Regions from separate parts of the Blastococcus sp. SYSU DS0552 genome, predicted to be linked through region 2. Evidence: riboswitches for the same ligand, from Rfam matches in the RefSeq annotation. Region 2 holds a riboswitch; each other region holds the start of a gene.
The links. Region 2 has a riboswitch for cyclic di-AMP ahead of ACI8AG_RS09295 (LysM peptidoglycan-binding domain-containing protein). Riboswitches for the same ligand answer to the same signal wherever they lie in the genome.

Region 1 (5,594 bases), on a different contig from region 2:
CGCAACCAGGTGTGGGAGATCGCCCGCGCGCTCGTGGCCGAGGGGACGACGATCCTGCTCTGCACGCAGTACCTGGAGGAGGCCGACCAGCTCGCCGACGGGATCGCGGTGATCGACCGGGGACGGGTGATCGCCGAGGGGACCCCGGCCCAGCTGAAGGCGTCGGTCGGCACCGGGGCGCTGCACGTGCGGCTGCTCGACCCGGCCCGGCGCGCCGAGGCGGCCGCGGTCCTCGAGGGCGCGCTCGGCTCGGTCGCCCTGGAGCCGGACCCGGCGGCGCTGTCGGCCACCTGCCCCGACTCCGCCCGGGCCGCCGCCGGCGTGGCCGAGCTGGCGCGGACCGGCATCGGCATCGCCCACTTCTCCCTCGACCAGCCCAGCCTGGACGAGGTCTTCCTCGCCCTGACCGGCCGCGGCGCCGAGGACCCACCCGGAGCGGCACCGACCCTCGAGGAGCGGACGTCATGAGCACGGCGACCACAACCACCGACGCCGACGCCGCGGCCGTCCGCCGGGCGATCGCCGGCCGCGAGCGGCCCCCGCGGCCCGGACCGCTGTCGGCGGCCCTCACGTTCGGCTGGCGGGGGATGCTCAAGGTCAAGCACGTCCCCGAGCAGCTGCTCGACGTGACCGTGACGCCGGTGATGTTCCTGCTGATGTTCACGTACCTCTTCGGCGGCGCCATCGCGGGCTCCACCAGCGCCTACCTGGACTACACGCTGCCCGGCCTGCTGGTCATGTCGGTGCTCTTCACGACGGTCTACTCCGGCGTCTCGCTCAACACCGACCTGACCAAGGGCGTCGTCGACCGATTCCGCTCGCTGCCGATCTGGCGGCCCGCGCCGCTGCTGGGCTCGCTGCTCGGGGACAGTGTCCGGTACGTCGTGGCGGGCACGGTCATCATCGTCGTCGGCGTGCTGCTGGGCTACCGCCCGGACGCGGGGGCGGCCGGCGCCGTGGCGGCGCTGGCCTTGGTGGTGGTCTTCTCGTTCGGGCTGTCGTGGGCCTTCTCGGTGCTCGGCCTGCTCATGCGGAGCCCGAACGCCGTGATGAACGCCGGCTTCATGAGCATCTTCCCGCTGACCTTCCTGTCCAACGTGTTCGTCGACCCGGCCACCCTGCCCGGGCCGCTGCAGGCCTTCGTCGAGGTCAACCCGATCTCGGTGCTCGCGACCGCGTGCCGCTCGCTGATGGACGGCGCGCCGGACGGTGTCTCGATCGGCGTCTCGCTGGCGGTGGCCGCCGCCCTGGCCGCGGTCTTCCTCCCGCTGACCACCCGGCTGTACCGCAGCCGCTGAGCCCGGCGGCCGGGATCAGGCGGAGCGAGCCCCCACCGTTGCGGGGCGGGGGGCCTCGCGAGGGATGGCCAGCCCACCGAGGAGCCCGGCCGCGAGCACCGCGGTGCTCACGCCGAACGCCACCTGGAAGCCGGCCACGTCGGTGAGCCAGCCGGCGATCAGGGGCCCGGCGATGGCACCCAGGTCCGCCGACATCTGGAACACCGCGACGACCCGGCCGCCCCGCCCGGCGCTCAGGTCGCCGACCAGGGCCGCCGGGGCGCTGGCGAGCAGCGAGGCGGCGAGCCCGAAGACGGCCATGGACAGCAGGAAGGCCCAGAGGACGGGCGGCAGGACCAGCACCGCCATGGCCGCCGTCGCCAGCGCCGCGCCCACGATCAGCGAAGGCCGGCGTCCCCAGCCGTCCACCAGTCGGCCGGATCGGAGCAGGCCGAGCGCCTGCGCGACCGAGCCGACGAGCAGCCCGGCCCCCGCCCAGGCCACGGTTCGGCCCAGCTCCTCGGTGACGTAGAGCGGCACCAGGGAGTTGCGGACGCCGAACAGCACCCAGCCGACGCCGAAGTTGGCCAGCAGCGCGGCCAGGTAGACCCGCGAGCGCAGCGCGCTGCCCAGCCGGACCGGGCCGGCGTCGAGGTCGGGGCCGGCGGCGTCACCCGCCGGGGGCGCGGCCGGGTCGGGCTCGGCGGTGCGCAGCAGCGCGACGCCCACCGCACCGGCCACCAGTAGGAACCCGGCGTAGAGGAAGAACGGCAGCCGGGGGGAGAGCTCCGCCAGCAGCCCGCCGGCGGCCGGCCCGGCGATGCCGCCGAGGATGAAGCCGCCCTGCCAGGTGGCCGCGGCCCGCCCGCGGTGCGACGGCGGGGCCACCCGCAGCAGCAGCGAGAGCGCCGCGACGGTGAACATGGCGCTGCCGATCCCGCCGGCGGCCCGCAGCCCGAGGAAGAGCGGGAAGGACCCGGCCAGCCCGGCGAGACCGGTGGTGACGGCGACGACCACCAGCCCGGAGGCGAGCACGAGCCGCTCGCCGAACCGCTCGACCAGGGTGCCGCCGCTGAAGGCGGAGACGAAGCGGAAGAACGCGAAGGCGCTGACCGCCAGCCCGACGGCGGTGGTCCCGACCCCGAAGTTGCGGGCGAACAGGGGGATCGCCGGGGCGACGATGCCGAAGCCGAGCGCCACGACGAAGGCGATGACCGCCAGGACCCTGACCTCGCGGGGCAGCTCGCCCCGTGTCCCCACCCGCACGAGAGGCGATCGTCGCACGTGCGGTGGCCCGACACGCACGAGACACCCGGGGGGGGGGGGGGGGGGGGGGGGGGGGGGGGGGCGGCGGGGGGGGGGGGGGGGGGGGGGGGGGGGGGGGGGCGCGGGGCGGACGGACCGCCCCGCGCGCCCGGGTGTCTCAGCCGGCGGTCGTCAGCCGGCGATCCGCCGGGCGCTGTTGTAGCCGCCCATCGAGTCGATCGACGCGACCTTCACCGGGACACCGGACGTGGCGGCGTGCACCATCTGGCCGTTGCCGATGTAGATGCCGACGTGGCTGACCGGGCTGTAGAAGAAGACCAGGTCACCCGGCTGCAGGGCGGAGCGGGAGACCGGCGTCCCCATGGTCGACTGCATGCGGCTGGAGTGCGGCAGGCTGATGCCCGCGGCCGCGTAGGCGTACTGCACCAGGCCCGAGCAGTCGAAGGCGTTCGGGCCGGCGGCCGCCCACACGTAGGGGTCGCCGATCTGGGCCATGGCGGTGTTCACCGCGGTCTGCGCCGCGCCGCTGCCGCCGGACACCGGCGCGGGCGGCGCGGGGGCGGGGGCCGGGGCCGGAGCCGCGGGGGCCGGGGCGGGAGCCGCGGGGGCCGGGGCGGGAGCCGCGGCTGCGGGAGCCGGGGCGGCGGCCGGCGCCTCCTCGGCGGCCTGGGCTGCCTGGGCCGCGGCGGCCTCCTCGGCGGCGTGCCGCTCGGCGGCGGCGCGGGAGGCTCGCTGTTCCTCGGCGCTCAGCCGGTCGAAGTGCGCCTGGTAGACGGCGATCTCCTCGTCGAGGCGCGCCCGCTCGGCGTTCACGCGGTCGACCTGCGCCTGGGCGTCCGCCGCGGCCCGCTCGGCGTCCGCACGGGCGCGCTCGGCGTCCTCGCCGGCGGTCCGGGCCTCCCCGAGCACGCCGTTGTTGTGGGCGGCGATCGTGTCGAGCAGGCCGACCCGGTCGATCAGCTCCGTGGGCGAGCCGCTGGTCAGCATCGCCGTCACGGTGTCCAGCCGGTCACCGGTGTACGCGCTGCGGGCCACCGTGCGGACGCGGTCCTGCGCCTGGGCCAGGGCGGCCTGCGCGGCGGTGAGCTCCTCGGCGGCCGCGTCGGCGGACGCCTGCGCCGCCTTGAGGTGCTCGCGGGTCTCGTTGAAGCGCTCGGTGAGCACCTCCAGGTCGTGGGCGCGGGCGGCGACGAGGTCCGCGGCCTCCTGGGAGGTGGCCGGCTCGGGGTCGGCGACGGCGGGGAGCGGCGCCAGGACGACGCCACCGGCGGCCACGAGGGCCAGCAGGGCCCGCCGTCCGGTGATGCGGCGGTGGGCAGGGCTGAGCGAACTCGCCATGTTCGGCGGGTCTTCCTTTCTTCCACGGCCGCCTACCGGGTTAGCTGACGGGTTCGGGCGGGAAGTCGCCCGGCGGCGGACGGCCCGTGCGGGCCGCTCGTCGCTTCACCCCAGGTGGTGCGTTGGGTCCCCGGTCCGGGTGCCGGACGGATCCGGCGGGTGGTTCGGCGGCGTCCGGGCGGCTGTCACGGGTCGAGTGACGAGAGGGTCCGTCCGGACGGGCCCACGCTAGGTGCCGATCCGGCGGATCACCATGCCTGGGGACGACTTCGTCCAGCACCGTGGCCGACCGTCCGGCGGGCGTTCACGCGCAGTCACCGACGCGCCGTGACACGCCCGCGGTCGGCTGACGTGAGGTGGACCACCTCGCCGACGACCCAGACCGCCGGGGGGCGGACTGCGTGCTCGGTGAGGGTGGCCGGGAGGTCGGCCAGGGTGGTGCGCAGCGACCGCTGGGTGGGGGTGGAGCCGTCGGTGACGACCGCGACGGGGGTGTCGGGTGCGCGGCCGTGCTCGACGAGGGCGGCGGCGATGGCGGGGGCGGTGTCGACGCCCATGAGGACGACGAGGGTGCCGCGCAGTGCGCCGAGGGCGGCCCAGTCGACCAGTGACTGGGGGTGGCCGGGGGGCAGGTGGCCGGAGACGACGACGAATTCGTGGGTGAGGCCGCGGTGGGTGACCGGGATGCCGGCGAGGGCGGGGACGGCGACGGCGCTGGTGATGCCGGGCACCACCTCGACGGGGATGCCTGCCTCGGTGCAGGCCCGCACCTCCTCGAAGCCGCGGCCGAAGACGAAGGGGTCCCCGCCCTTGAGGCGGACGACGCGGCGGCCGGCGCGGGCGTGGGTGACCAGCAGGTCGTTGATGGTCTCCTGGGCCATCGAGCGGCCGCGCGGCAGTTTGGAGGCGTCGACGACCTCGACCTCGGGGGGGAGCGAGGCGAGCAGTGGCTGGGGGCCGAGGTGGTCGGCGACGACGACGTCGGCGGTGGCCAGCGCCTGCCGGCCGCGCACGGTGATCAGCCCCGGATCACCCGGGCCGCCACCGACGAGGACGACCCGCCCCGGTCCGCCGTCGGACCGGCGGACCGGCAGGGTGCCGTCGGCGACCCCGGCGAGGACCGCGTCGCGGAGCCCGGCCGCCGCCCGGGGATCGGCCGCGTCGTGCACCGCCAGCACGAGGTCACCGGCGCGGCCGGTGACCGGCAGTTCGGCGCTGGCCGGCCCCGGGCCCTCGGCCCGCGCGCAGAAGATCCGGTGCCGGTCGGCGTCCCCGGCCACCGCGGCGTCGACGTCGGGATCGCCGGTCGCGGCCAGCGCGAACCACGCCCCGGCGAGATCCCCGGCGGCGTAGCGCCGCGGCCACCACTCCAGGTGCCCGGCGGTGGCGGCCGACTCCAGCGCCGGCGTCAGGCCCGGGCTGACCACCGTCACCTCCGCGCCGGCGGCGAGCAGGCCGGTCACCCCGCGGTGCGCGGTCGCACCTCCGCCCACGACGACCACGCGCCGGCCGGCCAGCCGCAGCCCGACCGGGTGCACGCTGTCGCCGGTGGGCTGGGTGGTCACGGGTCCTCCTGCTGCATCGGTGGGGGTGGTCCGGTGCGGGTCGGCGGTCGGGTCCGGCGGCCGCGCGACGGCGACGGTCACCCGGCCGCGCACCGTCTTCCCGACCTCGAGCACCCCGCCCCCGAGGAGCGCCGCCGCCTCGGCGACC
Region 2 (5,594 bases):
GGCCCGGGCCGACCTCGTGGAGTCCCTCGCTGCGGTGCGCGAGGACGCCGGCCCGGGCGAGACCGCGCACAGCTGAGCGCGCGGCGCCGGCACCCGCACCTCGCCGTGCCACAACGGACCCATCGCGCGCACCCGCCACCGCCGTCCCACGCGTCGGGACCAGCACTGCGCCTAAGTGCATCGATCTGGTAGACATTGCGCCGTGACGCGGACGACGATGCTGCTCCTGGTGAGCCGCCGGCACGTCGACCTGCTGCGCGTCTGCACCGCCGCCTGTCCGGGCTGCTGAGCCCCCGCGCCTCCCCGGCGCCACCACGTCTCACCCTCGCCTCACGCGGTCGCCGCTGCGCGCCCGCGTCCTGAGACCCCGGAGCCAGTGCCCGTGAAGACCCTGATCCTGCTCGCCCTCGCCGGGCTCGGTGCCCAGCTCGTCGACGGCAGCCTCGGCATGGCCTACGGCGTCACCTCGACGACCCTGCTGCTGGCCATCGGCACCAACCCGGCCGCGGCGTCGGCGACCATCCACCTCGCCGAGATCGGCACCACGCTCGCCTCCGGGCTCTCGCACTGGAAGTTCGGCAACGTCGACTGGAAGGTCGTCGCCAAGGTGGGAGTGCCCGGTGCGGTCGGGGCGTTCGTCGGCGCCCACTTCCTGTCCGGCCTCTCGACGTCGGTCGCGGCGCCGGTCATGTCGCTGATCCTGGTCTCGCTGGGCGTCTACATCCTGGTGCGCTTCACGCTCCGCGGCATCGACCGGCGGAACGTCGGCAAGCCCATCCGCCGGCGCTTCCTCACGCCCCTGGGGCTGGTGGCCGGCTTCGTCGACGCCACCGGTGGCGGCGGCTGGGGACCGGTCGGCACGCCGGCGCTGCTGGCCAGCGGCCGCATGGAGCCGCGCAAGGTCATCGGCTCGATCGACACCTCCGAGTTCCTCGTCGCGCTGGCGGCCAGCCTCGGCTTCCTGATGGCGCTGGGCTCGGCGGGCATCGACCCCCTGTGGGTCGCCGGGCTGCTCGCCGGCGGCCTCGTCGCCGCGCCGATCGCCGCGTGGCTGGTGCGGCACATCCCGCCGCGCATGCTGGGCTCCCTGGTCGGCGGGATGATCGTGATCACCAACACCCGCACGCTGCTGCGCAGCGACTGGGTGGACGCCGGCGACGCCGTCAGCGCCCTGGTCTACGCGGTGCTCGCGGTCGTCTGGGTGCTGGCCGTCGTCCACTCCTACCGCCAGTACCGGCGGGACGCGCGGCTGGAGTCGGCCGACGCCCTCGCCGAGGTGGCCGAGCAGAACGTGGCCGCCGACGCCACCGACTCCCGCGAGGTCCCGGTCGGCGCGGGCCGGCCCAGCGCCCCCCGCGACTGACAGGGCGCCGCACGGCACCCGCCGGCTGCTCCTAGCGGCCGGCCAGCAGGAAGGCCTCCAGCTCGGCCGGGAGGCCGGGTCCGGGCTGGTCGGCGGGGCGGTGCGCCGGCGGCGCCGGCCGCTCGTGGGAGCGCAGCCACGCCCAGGTGTCGGCGACAGTCGCCTCCAGCGCCCGCGTGGCCAGCCCGAGCTCGGCGGCCCGGGTGGTGTCGACGTCCCAGGCGGTGCGGGCGACCTCGTGGCGCAGCCACAGCGGCAGGTGCAGCCACTCCTGGACGCCGGCGGCGAGGAGGTCGGCCTCGGGCACCGGTACCCACTCCGCCGCGCTCCCGGTGACGACCCGACAGAGCTCGAGCAGGCCGCCCAGGGTCGTCATGCCCGCCGGCCCCGTGGCGTTGACCGCACCGGTGCGGCCCTGCCCGGCCATGTCCACGAGCCAGGCGGCCAGGTCACGGGCGTCGACCAGCGCGATCGGCTGGGCGACGCCCTCGGCCGGGACGACCACCCGACCGCCGCTCGCGATGCGCTCCAGCCACCAGCCGAGGCGGTGGAATCGGGTCGGAGGGGCCGACGATCAGGCCGGCACGGGCGGCGAGGAAGCGGCCACCGACGGCGGCGGCGAGCTGCCGCTCGCCGAAGGCCTTGATGGGCCCGTACTCGTCGTCCTCGGTGTCCCAGGTCGGCTCGCCGTCCTCCGGGCCGAGCGGCCCCGGCGGCCAGTTGCGGTACGCGTTGAGGCTGCTGGCTCTCGTGCAGGGTCCCGGCGCGAGCTTGCGAGTGCCGGGGGGCACGGGGGTCCTTCTACTGGCAGGAGGTGTCGACGACGAGCTCGGGCTCCCACTCCCCCAGCGCGCGCGGCAGCGCGCCGGGGTCGTCGCGGTCGCCGTGCAGCGCCCGCGCGCCCTCCGGCGGCGGACCCGTCAGGCCCCGGGTGAAGGTGGCGACGTCGTGCCCGCGAGCGAGCGCGGCCTCCACCACGTGCCGGCCGAGGAAGTGGGTGCCGCCGAGGACGAGGAGTCTCGTGCCGAGCACTCCAGCCCGGTCGGCGCCCGCGCGTCCAGGGAGTTCGCCGGCAGCGGATCCGCCGTCGGCGGACGAGCGCTACACCGCGCGGGACACCGGCAGCGTGGGCACCTGCGGAAGGGGCGTGGAACGGGCCGCGGCGAGCACCATCTGGGGCGAGGACGGCAGGCCCCGCCGGGTGCACAGCCGCAGCGCCCGGGCGCCGGTGAGGACGTCGGTCTCCGGCGGGACGACCAGCAGGTCGGCCCGGCGGTTCCCCCCGGCCCAGGTGAGGCAGACGACCTGCGGGTCCATGCTCCGGAAGCCGCCGGCGCGGACCGTGCGGCCCAGCACCTCCAGCTTGCGGGGGGCCGGCTCCCAGGCGTCGAGGGCGTAGGTGAACCGCTCCACCCGCACACCACGCCGCTCCAGCGCCGCGATCAGCTCCGGCAGCTCCACGGCGAGGTCCCGGCTCCGCGGGAACCACGCACCGTCGAACGCCGAACCGCCCGATCCGGCGTCGGCGCGCAGGCTCACCCGGACGTCGATGCCACCCCGGAAGCCCTCGATCGCCGGAACCGTACGGGTGATCGTCGCCATGAGCGTTCGGCCGCCTTCCTCTTCCCAGGGAGCCGGGGAGACGGCTCCGAGGTCAACGTAGGACGGGTGCGAGGCGAGACTCCTCGACGGCGTGGCGGGCGCGTCGGACCGCCCCGGCCAGTCATCACGATTCGTGACCTGACGAGCACGGAGCCCGCGCCGCGGACCGTGCGCCGCCGGTACGAGCACCGCACACGGGCAGTCGGGGGCGGGCCACGGGGAGTCAGTCCGCGCGGGGCTGCCCGCGATGCAGGCTCCGCGGCCTTGCCGTCGGGGACGGCGGTCTGCCTACCGTGCTGCGTCCACCAACGGGTGGGCCCGGATGGCGGACCGCCGAACCTGCCCACCGCCACCGGACCCGTGCACACGACGGGCAGGCGCGGGGAACCCACGAGATCCTGGCCCTCGGCCTCGGGGTGAAGCCGCAGCACGCGGCCGGGCAGCTCTCGCCCGAACCCGACAGCTAACCCCGCAGGCGGCGAGAGGCTTCTCCCATGCTCAAGCACCGCACGGCGCGACCCGGTCGCTCCACCCGCACCTCCGCGGCGGCGGCCATGGCACGTCCGGCCGTGGTCCTCGCGGCCGCCGCGGCTACCTCCCTCGCGATCGCCGGTCCGGCCCAGGCCCACCCCGGGGAGCACACGGTCGTCCCCGGTGACACGCTGGGCGGGCTCGCGGCCGCCCACGGCACCTCGTGGCAGACCATCCACGCCGACAACCTCGCCACCATCGGCGCCGACCCGAACGTCCTGCGCGTCGGCCAGGTCCTCGTCATCGGCGGGTCGGGAAACGCCCCTGCCGCCCCCTCCCCCGCCCCCGTCGGCGGCGAGTACGTGGTCCAGCCGGGCGACACGCTGGGCGGCATCGCCGCCCGCCACGGCACCACCTGGCAGGACGTGCACGCCCTCAACCTCGAGGTCATCGGGGCGGACCCGAACGTGCTGCGCGTCGGGCAGCGACTCACCCTCGTCGGCGGCCCGTCGGCGGCCCCGGAACGCGCCAGCCGCGCCGCGGACCGGCCGGCCCCGGACACGGCCGCCTACGGCGCGTGGGAACCGCACGTGCGCCCCGCCGTCGCGGAGGTCGCCGCGGAGTTCGGCATCCCGACGGTGCTCACCCGCCCCGGCCACAGCCCGTCGGAGGGCCGCGCCGCCGACTTCATGGTCTACGACGACCGGGCCACGGGCGACGCGCTCAGCCAGTACGTCATCGACAACGCGGCACGCCTCGGCGTCGAGTACGTGATCTGGCAGCAGCAGATCGCCGGGACGTGGACGGGCTGGGCCTGGCAGCCCATGGAGGACCGCGGCTCCCCCACCGCCAACCACATGGACCACCCGCACGTGGCCTTCGCGCCGGCGCCGTAACGGCCCCATGACGCAGCGAGCCCCTGCCCGGTGATCCGGGCAGGGGCTCGCTGCGTCGTGGGGCGGATCAGCTGGGCTTGGGCTTGCGGTTCTTGGCCTTGCCGCGCTCGGTCTGGTCGAGCACCACCTTGCGGATGCGGACGCCGGCCGGCGTGACCTCCACGCACTCGTCCTCGGCACAGAACTCCAGCGCCTGCTCCAGGTTGAGGATCCTCGGCGGGATCAGCCGCTCCAGCTCCTCGGAGGTGGACTTGCGCATGTTGGTGAGCTTCTTCTCCTTGGTGATGTTCACGTCCATGTCGTCCGGACGGGAGTTCTCACCCACGATCATGCCCTCGTAGACCTCGGTGCCCGGCTGGACCATGAGCTGGCCACGCTCCTGCAGCGAGAACATCGAGTAGGTCGTCGCCACGCCCTGGCGGTCGGCGACCAGCGAGCCGGTCGGCCGGGCGCGCATGTCGCCCAGCCACGGCTCGTAGCCCTCGAGGTTGCTGTTCAGCACGCCGGTGCCGCGGGTCTCGGTCAGGAACTCGGTGCGGAACCCGATGAGGCCGCGGGAGGGGACGACGTACTCCATCCGCGCCCAGCCGGTGTCGTGGTGCACCAGGTTCTCCAGCCGGCCGCGGCGCACCGCGAGCGCCTGGGTCAGGGTGCCGACGTACTCGCCGGGGGTGTCGATGGTGACCCGCTCGACGGGCTCGTGCAGCTTGCCGTCGATCTCCTTGGTGACGACGGTGGGCCGGCCGACGGTGAGCTCGAACTCCTCGCGGCGCAGCTGCTCGACGAGGATGGCCAGCGCCAGCTCGCCACGGCCCTGCATCTCCCAGGTGTCGGGGCGGTCGGTGGGCAGCATGCGCACGCTGACGTTGCCGACCAGCTCCTGGTCGAGGCGGTTCTTGATCAGGCGGGCGGTGAGCTTCTTGCCCGACTTGCCCGACAGCGGCGAGGTGTTGATCCCGATGGTGATCGAGATCGAGGGCTCGTCGACGGTCAGCGGGGGCAGCGGCCGCGGGTCGTTCGGGTCGGCGAGGGTGTCGCCGATCATGATGTCCTCGATGCCGGCGATGGCGACCAGGTCGCCGGGGCCGGCGCTCTCGGCCGGCGTCCGGGTGAGGCCCTCGGTGACCAGCAGCTCGGTGATCTTGACGTTCTTGATCGTGCCGTCGACCTTGCACCAGGCGACCTGCTGGCCGCGCTTCATCTCACCGGAGTGGATGCGCAGCAGCGCCAGGCGACCCAGGAACGGCGAGGCGTCGAGGTTG
Region 3 (5,594 bases), on a different contig from region 2:
CACGGTGGACCACGCCGGCCCGATGGGCCTCGGCCAGCCCGGCCGCCGCCTGCCGCAGCAGCGAGAGCGCGGCGGCGGTGTCCAGCGATCCCACCTCGGCCAGCCGAGCCGACAGCGGGGGCCCCTCCACGAGCTCCATCACCAGGTAGGCCAGCCGCTCGCCGGTGTCCTCGGCGGTCGTCTCCCCGTAGTCGAGGACCGCGGCGATGTTGGGGTGGCTCAACGCCGCCGCGTGCCGGGCCTCGGAGCGGAAGCGCGCCGCGAACACCGGGTCGTCGGCGTACTCGCTGCGCAGCACCTTGACCGCCACGGACCGGTGGAGCTGCAGGTCGCGCGCCCGCCAGACCTCACCCATCCCGCCGACGGCGATGAGCTGCTGCAGCTGGTAGCGGCCGTCCAGGCACCGTCGGCTGGTTCCGGCCGTGGTCACTCCCGAGTCCCCTCGTGTCGGTGCCGAGAGGGCGCCTCCGCGCTCCCCCGTACTCGTACGTCCTGCAGGTGTGCCCGCCCGGAGGGGGTCTGAACCCCGGCGGAGCCGACGAGGTGGAACCCATCCGGCCCCACGCGCCGCCGCGGTGCCGGCCGCGGATCCGCCTGCGGGCTCTCGTACCGTGCGTGCCGGCCGGCCGCAGCGGCCTGCCGCACCGAACGACAGGAGCACCCATGAACACCGGCGCCGTCCTCATCACCGGCGCGAGTTCCGGCCTGGGCGAGGAGATGGCCCGGCAGTTCGCCGCCCGCGGCCACGACCTGGCGCTCTGCGCCCGGCGCACCGATCGGCTGGACGCCCTCGCAGCGGAGATCCGCCCGGCCACCGGCCGGCGGGTGGAGACCGCGGCGCTCGACGTCACCGACGCCCAGACCGTGCCCACGGTCTTCGCCGCGTTCGCCGCGGCGTTCGGCTCGATCGACCGGGTGGTCGTGAACGCCGGCCTCGGCAAGGGAGCGCCCCTGGGCACCGGCCGGGCCGAGGCCAACCGCGAGACGGCGATGACCAACTTCGTCGGCGCGCTGGCGCAGACCGAGGCGGCGCTGGAGATCTTCCGCCGCCAGGGCCGCGGGCACCTCGTGCTGATCTCCTCGATGTCGGCGCTGCGCGGCATGCGCCGGTCGATGACCACCTACGCCGCCACCAAGGCCGGGGTCGCGTCCCTCGCCGAGGGGCTGCGGGCCGAGCGGATCCCCGGCCTGGACGTGTCGGTGATCTACCCCGGCTACATCCGGTCGGAGATGAACCAGCACGTGCAGCAGCGGACCCGGTTCATGGTGGACACCCCGACGGGCGTCCGCGCCATGGTGGCCGCCATCGAGGCCCGGCGGGCCACGGCCTACGTCCCCGCATGGCCGTGGGTGCCCATCGGGCTGGCCATGCGGGTGCTACCGCTGTCCGTGGTCCGCCGGCTCACCTAGGCACCGCCGCGGGGCGGCGGGGTCAGTTGTAGTTCACGTGCACGTGGTCGAAGTGGTTGGCCGTCGCGCTGCCCCGGTTCTCCATCGCCTGCCACGATCCGCCCGGGGACGAGAGCATGCGCTGCTGCCAGATCAGGTAGTCCACGCCCAGCTCGGCCCAGTGGGCGCGGTGGTAGGCGACGATCGCGTCCCCGAGGGCGGCGTCGGACATCACCATGTAGTCCAGCGCCAGGCCCGAGGGGTGCCCGCCCGGGTCGGCGGCGCTGGCCCGGGTGCCGCCGAGGGTGATCCCCGCGGCGCCGGGCACGTTGCTGACCACCGCGTCGGCCGCGGCCTGGGTCTGCGCCTTCACGCTGCCCGCGGTGTTGGAGATCCGGGCGACCGCCGTGGCCGCCACGGAGGCGGCGGTGGTGGCGGCGGCCCGGGCCTCCTGCGTGGGCGTCGCCGCGGCGGGGGGCGCGGCCGCCCGCTCGGCGGCCCGGGCCTCCTCCGCGGCCTTCTCCTCGACAGCCTTCGCCTCGGCCTCGGCGCGGGCGGTGGCCTCGGCCTCGGCGCGGGCGGTGGCCTCCGCCTCGGCCGCCTGCCGGTCGAGCTCGGCCTGGTCGGCCGCGGCCTGGGCCTGCTGGGCCGCGACCTGCTCGGCCTCGCGGCTGCTGCGGCTGGCCGCCAGGTCCTGCAGCGGGGCGAGGTCCTCGGCGACGTCGACCGGGCCGGAGCGGGAGGTGAGCCCGAGCTCCTGGGCGACGCTCACCGACTGCGAGGTGCCGGCCTCGGCCTGGGCGCCCGGGTCCACGCCGACGAGGGTGTTGACCAGGAGGGCACCGGCGGCGGCGACCCCGAGGTAGAGCGCCGGACGGCGGAGGCCCGAGGGCGGGCGACGGCGGAGGACGAGCGGGCCACGACGGCCCGAGGTGGTGGTGCGGGGATCCATGGGTTCGGGGTGCTCCGTTGGTGCGGCGGGATCGGCCGGGCGAGGCGGACCGCGAGGGATGCGGGCTGCGGACCGGCGCCGGGTCGCGGGGCCACCGGGCACCGGCGGCTCGGCCGGCGGTTCATCGGTGGCGGGGGGCGACCGGCGGGACGCCGGGTGCGCGTGCGGTCAGGTCCGGGGACGCACCGGGGGGCGGCGGTGCCGGCGGGCGCGGGGTGGTGCGGCGGTGCAGGGGCGCGCCATGCGGCGGCTCTCCGTTTCTTCCGTCGTGCCGCCTACCGGGTTAGCTGACGGATTCGGACGGGAAGCAGCCCTACCCGCACCGGGACGTGCCCGGTGCGCGATTCACCCCAGAACTTCGGTGGGTCCCCGGCTCGCCCGCAGCTCGAAGGCGGCGGGCGACTCGGCGGCGCCCGGCAGACCCTCCCCGGATGGGGAGAGAACGATCGGCCGGGCTCCGCCACGGTAACCGTCGTTATGCAGTCGTGACAATGCGGAAGCGGTCACTTCCGCAGATCGTGACGCGTGTCGCGCCACGTCTCCTGCCCCGTCGGTGGTGTATGGCAGGCCGTCAGCCGGCGTCGGCCCAGGCCCGGACGACGGCGACGTCCAGCGGGAAGTCCACCGGGAAGGCGCCGAACAGCAGCCGCCCGGCCGTGGTGGCCGCGGCGCGCACCGCCTCGACCACGTCGTCGGCCAGGTGCTCGGGGGTGTGCACGACCACCTCGTCGTGGAGGAAGAACGCCAGGTGCGCCCGGGTCTCCAGCGGCCCGTCGCCGCCCAGCCGCCAGAGCCGGTTGCGGAGGTCGGCCAGCCAGCACAGCGCCCACTCCGCTCCGGTGCCCTGGACGACGAAGTTGCGGGTGAACCGACCCCAGGCGCGGCGAGCGCGGTCGCGGTCCTCCCGGGAACCGGCCTGCTCCGCGGCGTCGCCGAGCCCGTCCGCCCGCTGCGCCCAGGCCGCGCTGGGCGACGGCGACCCCCGGCCCAGCAGCGTGTGCACCACCTCGCCGCGTTCGCCGGCCCGGGCGGATTCCTCGACCAGGCCGATGGCGCGCGGGTAGCGGCGGGCGAGCCGGGGCATCATGCGGCCGCTCTCCCCGCGGGTGCCGCCGTACATGGCCCCGAGGATGCCCAGCTTGGCCTCCGCCCGGGTCGCCACCGCGCCACCGGCGACCATGCCCGCGTAGAGGTCCGAGGCCCGCGCCGCCTCGGCCATCGCGGTGTCCGCGCTCATCCCGGCGAGCACCCGGGGCTCCAGCTGGGCCACGTCGGCGACGACGAACCGCCAGCCGTCGTCCGCGACCGCCGCGGGGCGGATCAGCGTGGGCACCGAGAGCGCACCCCCGCCGTTGGACGCCCACCGACCCGTGACCACCCCACCCGGCAGGAAGGCGGAGCGGAACCGCCCTCCCTGCACCCAGGCCTCCAGCCAGCTCCAGCCGTTGGCCGTGAGCAGCCGCATCAGCTTCTTGTACTCGAGCAGCGGGGGGACGCACGGGTGCTCGAGCTGCTCGAGGGTCCACGAGCGGGTGTCGGCCACCGGGAGGCCGGCCTGCTGGAGTGCCCGCAGCAGCTCGGCCGGCGAATCGGGGTTGAGCGACGGGGTCCCCAGCGCCGCGCGGATCTCGCCCAGCAGCCGCTCGAGCACCGCGGGGCGCCCACCGGTTCCCGGGCGCGGGCCGAGCAGGTCGGTGAGCAGGCGCTCGAGCACGTCGGCCCGCCAGGGCAGGCCCGTGTGCGTCATCTCGGCCGCCACCAGGGCGCCCGAGGACTCCGCGGCCAGCAGCAGGGCGAGCCGGCCCGGCCGCGCGGAGGCCGCCACGGTCACCTGCTGGCGCTCGTGCTCGGCCAGGGGGTCGAGCCGGTCCGCCGGGTCGGCCAGCGGGAAGAGGGCGGACTCCGGCGGCGGGCCGGGCTGCAGCACGTCCCACCCAGGGGTGTCGTCCCCGGCGAGCAGCTCCTGGGCCGCGAACGGGGACCGCCGCAGGATCGCGTGGCCGAGCCGCAGGTCGGTGCAGCGCTCGACGCGGACTCCCGCCGCCAGCAGCGCGGGGTACCAGCGGGTGGTGTCGTCCCACACCCAGCGGACGGGTGCGGCAGCGGCCTCCCGCTGTGCCACGACGGCGGGCAGCCCCCCGGCCGCGACGCGGGTGACCGACCCCGTCGACCCGTCGTCGACGAGCTCCGTCATCTCCACCGCGGACTCGCGGCGCCGGAGCAGGATCCGCTGCACGCCCGCAGTGTCGCCGACGGAGCCGACCGATCCGCCGGACGGCCCCGACGCATGTCCCCGGTGCGGGAGCGCGCGAGGACGGCGGCCGGCGCGACGCGACGCGACGCGACGATGGAGCAGGGGGTGCTCGTCGCGACAGGCCGCCATCACGACGGACCCACGACGTCGAGCAAGGTCAGCGCCCGGCGTCCACCCCCGCCGCCTGCAGGTAACGGCCGAGGGCGGCGCTGTTGTCCTGCAAGCAGGCGATCCGCGCGTCGATCTCGCGCCGAGTGGCCACGAGGGTCGCGATGAGGTCGGGGCAGGGCTCCAGCTCGGGCCGCTCGCCCCGGGCGCATGGCAGGACGTCGCGGATGACCTCGGTGGACAGACCCGCAGCCAGCAGCCCTTGGATCTGGCTGACCGTCAGCGGCGCGTCGCCGGGGAACTCCCGATAGCCGTTGGCCGCGCGCGCCGGGGTCAGCAGCCCCTGCTCCTCGTAGTAGCGCAGGGCTCGCGGACTGGCGCCCGTCCGCCGAGCCAGCTCACCGATGCGCACGGCGCTCTTCCCTCCGCCCTTGACCTTCACGTCGACGTCAGACTTTACGGTCGCCGCCATGTCCACCGATCAGCGATCCCTGCGCCTGCCCCGCGCGGCCACTCCGGCCCTGCCCGCTGTCGTCACCGGCACGGGACCGGTCCTCCTGCTCCTGCACGGCGCCGGCGGCAGCCCGCAGGACAACTACCCGTTCCTGGACGACCTGGCTTCCGACCACACCGTCGTAGCGCCCTACCTCCCCGGCACCGCCCCCGCTCCACTGCCCGATGGACCACTGGACGTCGACCCGGTCGCCGACCAGGTCGTCGCCACCGCGGACGCCGCGGGGGTGGACACCTTCGCCCTGTCGGGCTACTCGCTCGGCAGCGCCCTCGCGATCCGCGTGGCCGCCCGACACCCGGAGCGGGTCACCGCGCTGGTTCTGACCGCCGGCTTCGCTGCCGCCCGCCCGTCGCTCGCGGCGACCAGCCGGCTGTGGC

Region 1: it holds a riboswitch for cyclic di-AMP, as region 2 does, so the genes downstream of both, ACI8AG_RS00305 (C40 family peptidase) here and ACI8AG_RS09295 (LysM peptidoglycan-binding domain-containing protein) in region 2, are expected to answer to the same signal.
Region 3: it holds a riboswitch for cyclic di-AMP, as region 2 does, so the genes downstream of both, ACI8AG_RS00555 (hypothetical protein) here and ACI8AG_RS09295 (LysM peptidoglycan-binding domain-containing protein) in region 2, are expected to answer to the same signal.

The regions. Positions count from the first base shown of each region.
Region 1 is NZ_JBJHAB010000001.1:50,052-55,645, forward strand. Features, by position in the region: gene ACI8AG_RS00290 (ATP-binding cassette domain-containing protein) at 1-468, shown strand, start outside; gene ACI8AG_RS00295 (ABC transporter permease) at 465-1,298, shown strand; gene ACI8AG_RS00300 (MFS transporter) at 1,314-2,543, opposite strand; gene ACI8AG_RS00305 (C40 family peptidase) at 2,715-3,881, opposite strand; cyclic di-AMP (ydaO/yuaA leader) riboswitch at 3,896-4,049, opposite strand; gene cobA (uroporphyrinogen-III C-methyltransferase) at 4,196-5,594, opposite strand, start outside.
Region 2 is NZ_JBJHAB010000007.1:127,969-133,562, forward strand. Features, by position in the region: gene ACI8AG_RS09270 (sigma-70 family RNA polymerase sigma factor) at 1-76, shown strand, start outside; gene ACI8AG_RS09275 (sulfite exporter TauE/SafE family protein) at 383-1,363, shown strand; gene ACI8AG_RS09280 (hypothetical protein) at 1,395-1,868, opposite strand; gene ACI8AG_RS09285 (NAD-dependent epimerase/dehydratase family protein) at 2,165-2,395, opposite strand; gene ACI8AG_RS09290 (DUF5994 family protein) at 2,465-2,965, opposite strand; cyclic di-AMP (ydaO/yuaA leader) riboswitch at 3,345-3,438, shown strand; gene ACI8AG_RS09295 (LysM peptidoglycan-binding domain-containing protein) at 3,460-4,332, shown strand; gene typA (translational GTPase TypA) at 4,400-5,594, opposite strand, start outside.
Region 3 is NZ_JBJHAB010000001.1:102,047-107,640, reverse strand. Features, by position in the region: gene ACI8AG_RS00565 (protein kinase domain-containing protein) at 1-430, opposite strand, end outside; gene ACI8AG_RS00560 (SDR family oxidoreductase) at 664-1,410, shown strand; gene ACI8AG_RS00555 (hypothetical protein) at 1,433-2,341, opposite strand; cyclic di-AMP (ydaO/yuaA leader) riboswitch at 2,598-2,745, opposite strand; gene ACI8AG_RS00550 (bifunctional 3'-5' exonuclease/DNA polymerase) at 2,913-4,577, opposite strand; gene ACI8AG_RS00545 (MerR family transcriptional regulator) at 4,753-5,175, opposite strand; gene ACI8AG_RS00540 (alpha/beta fold hydrolase) at 5,174-5,594, shown strand, end outside.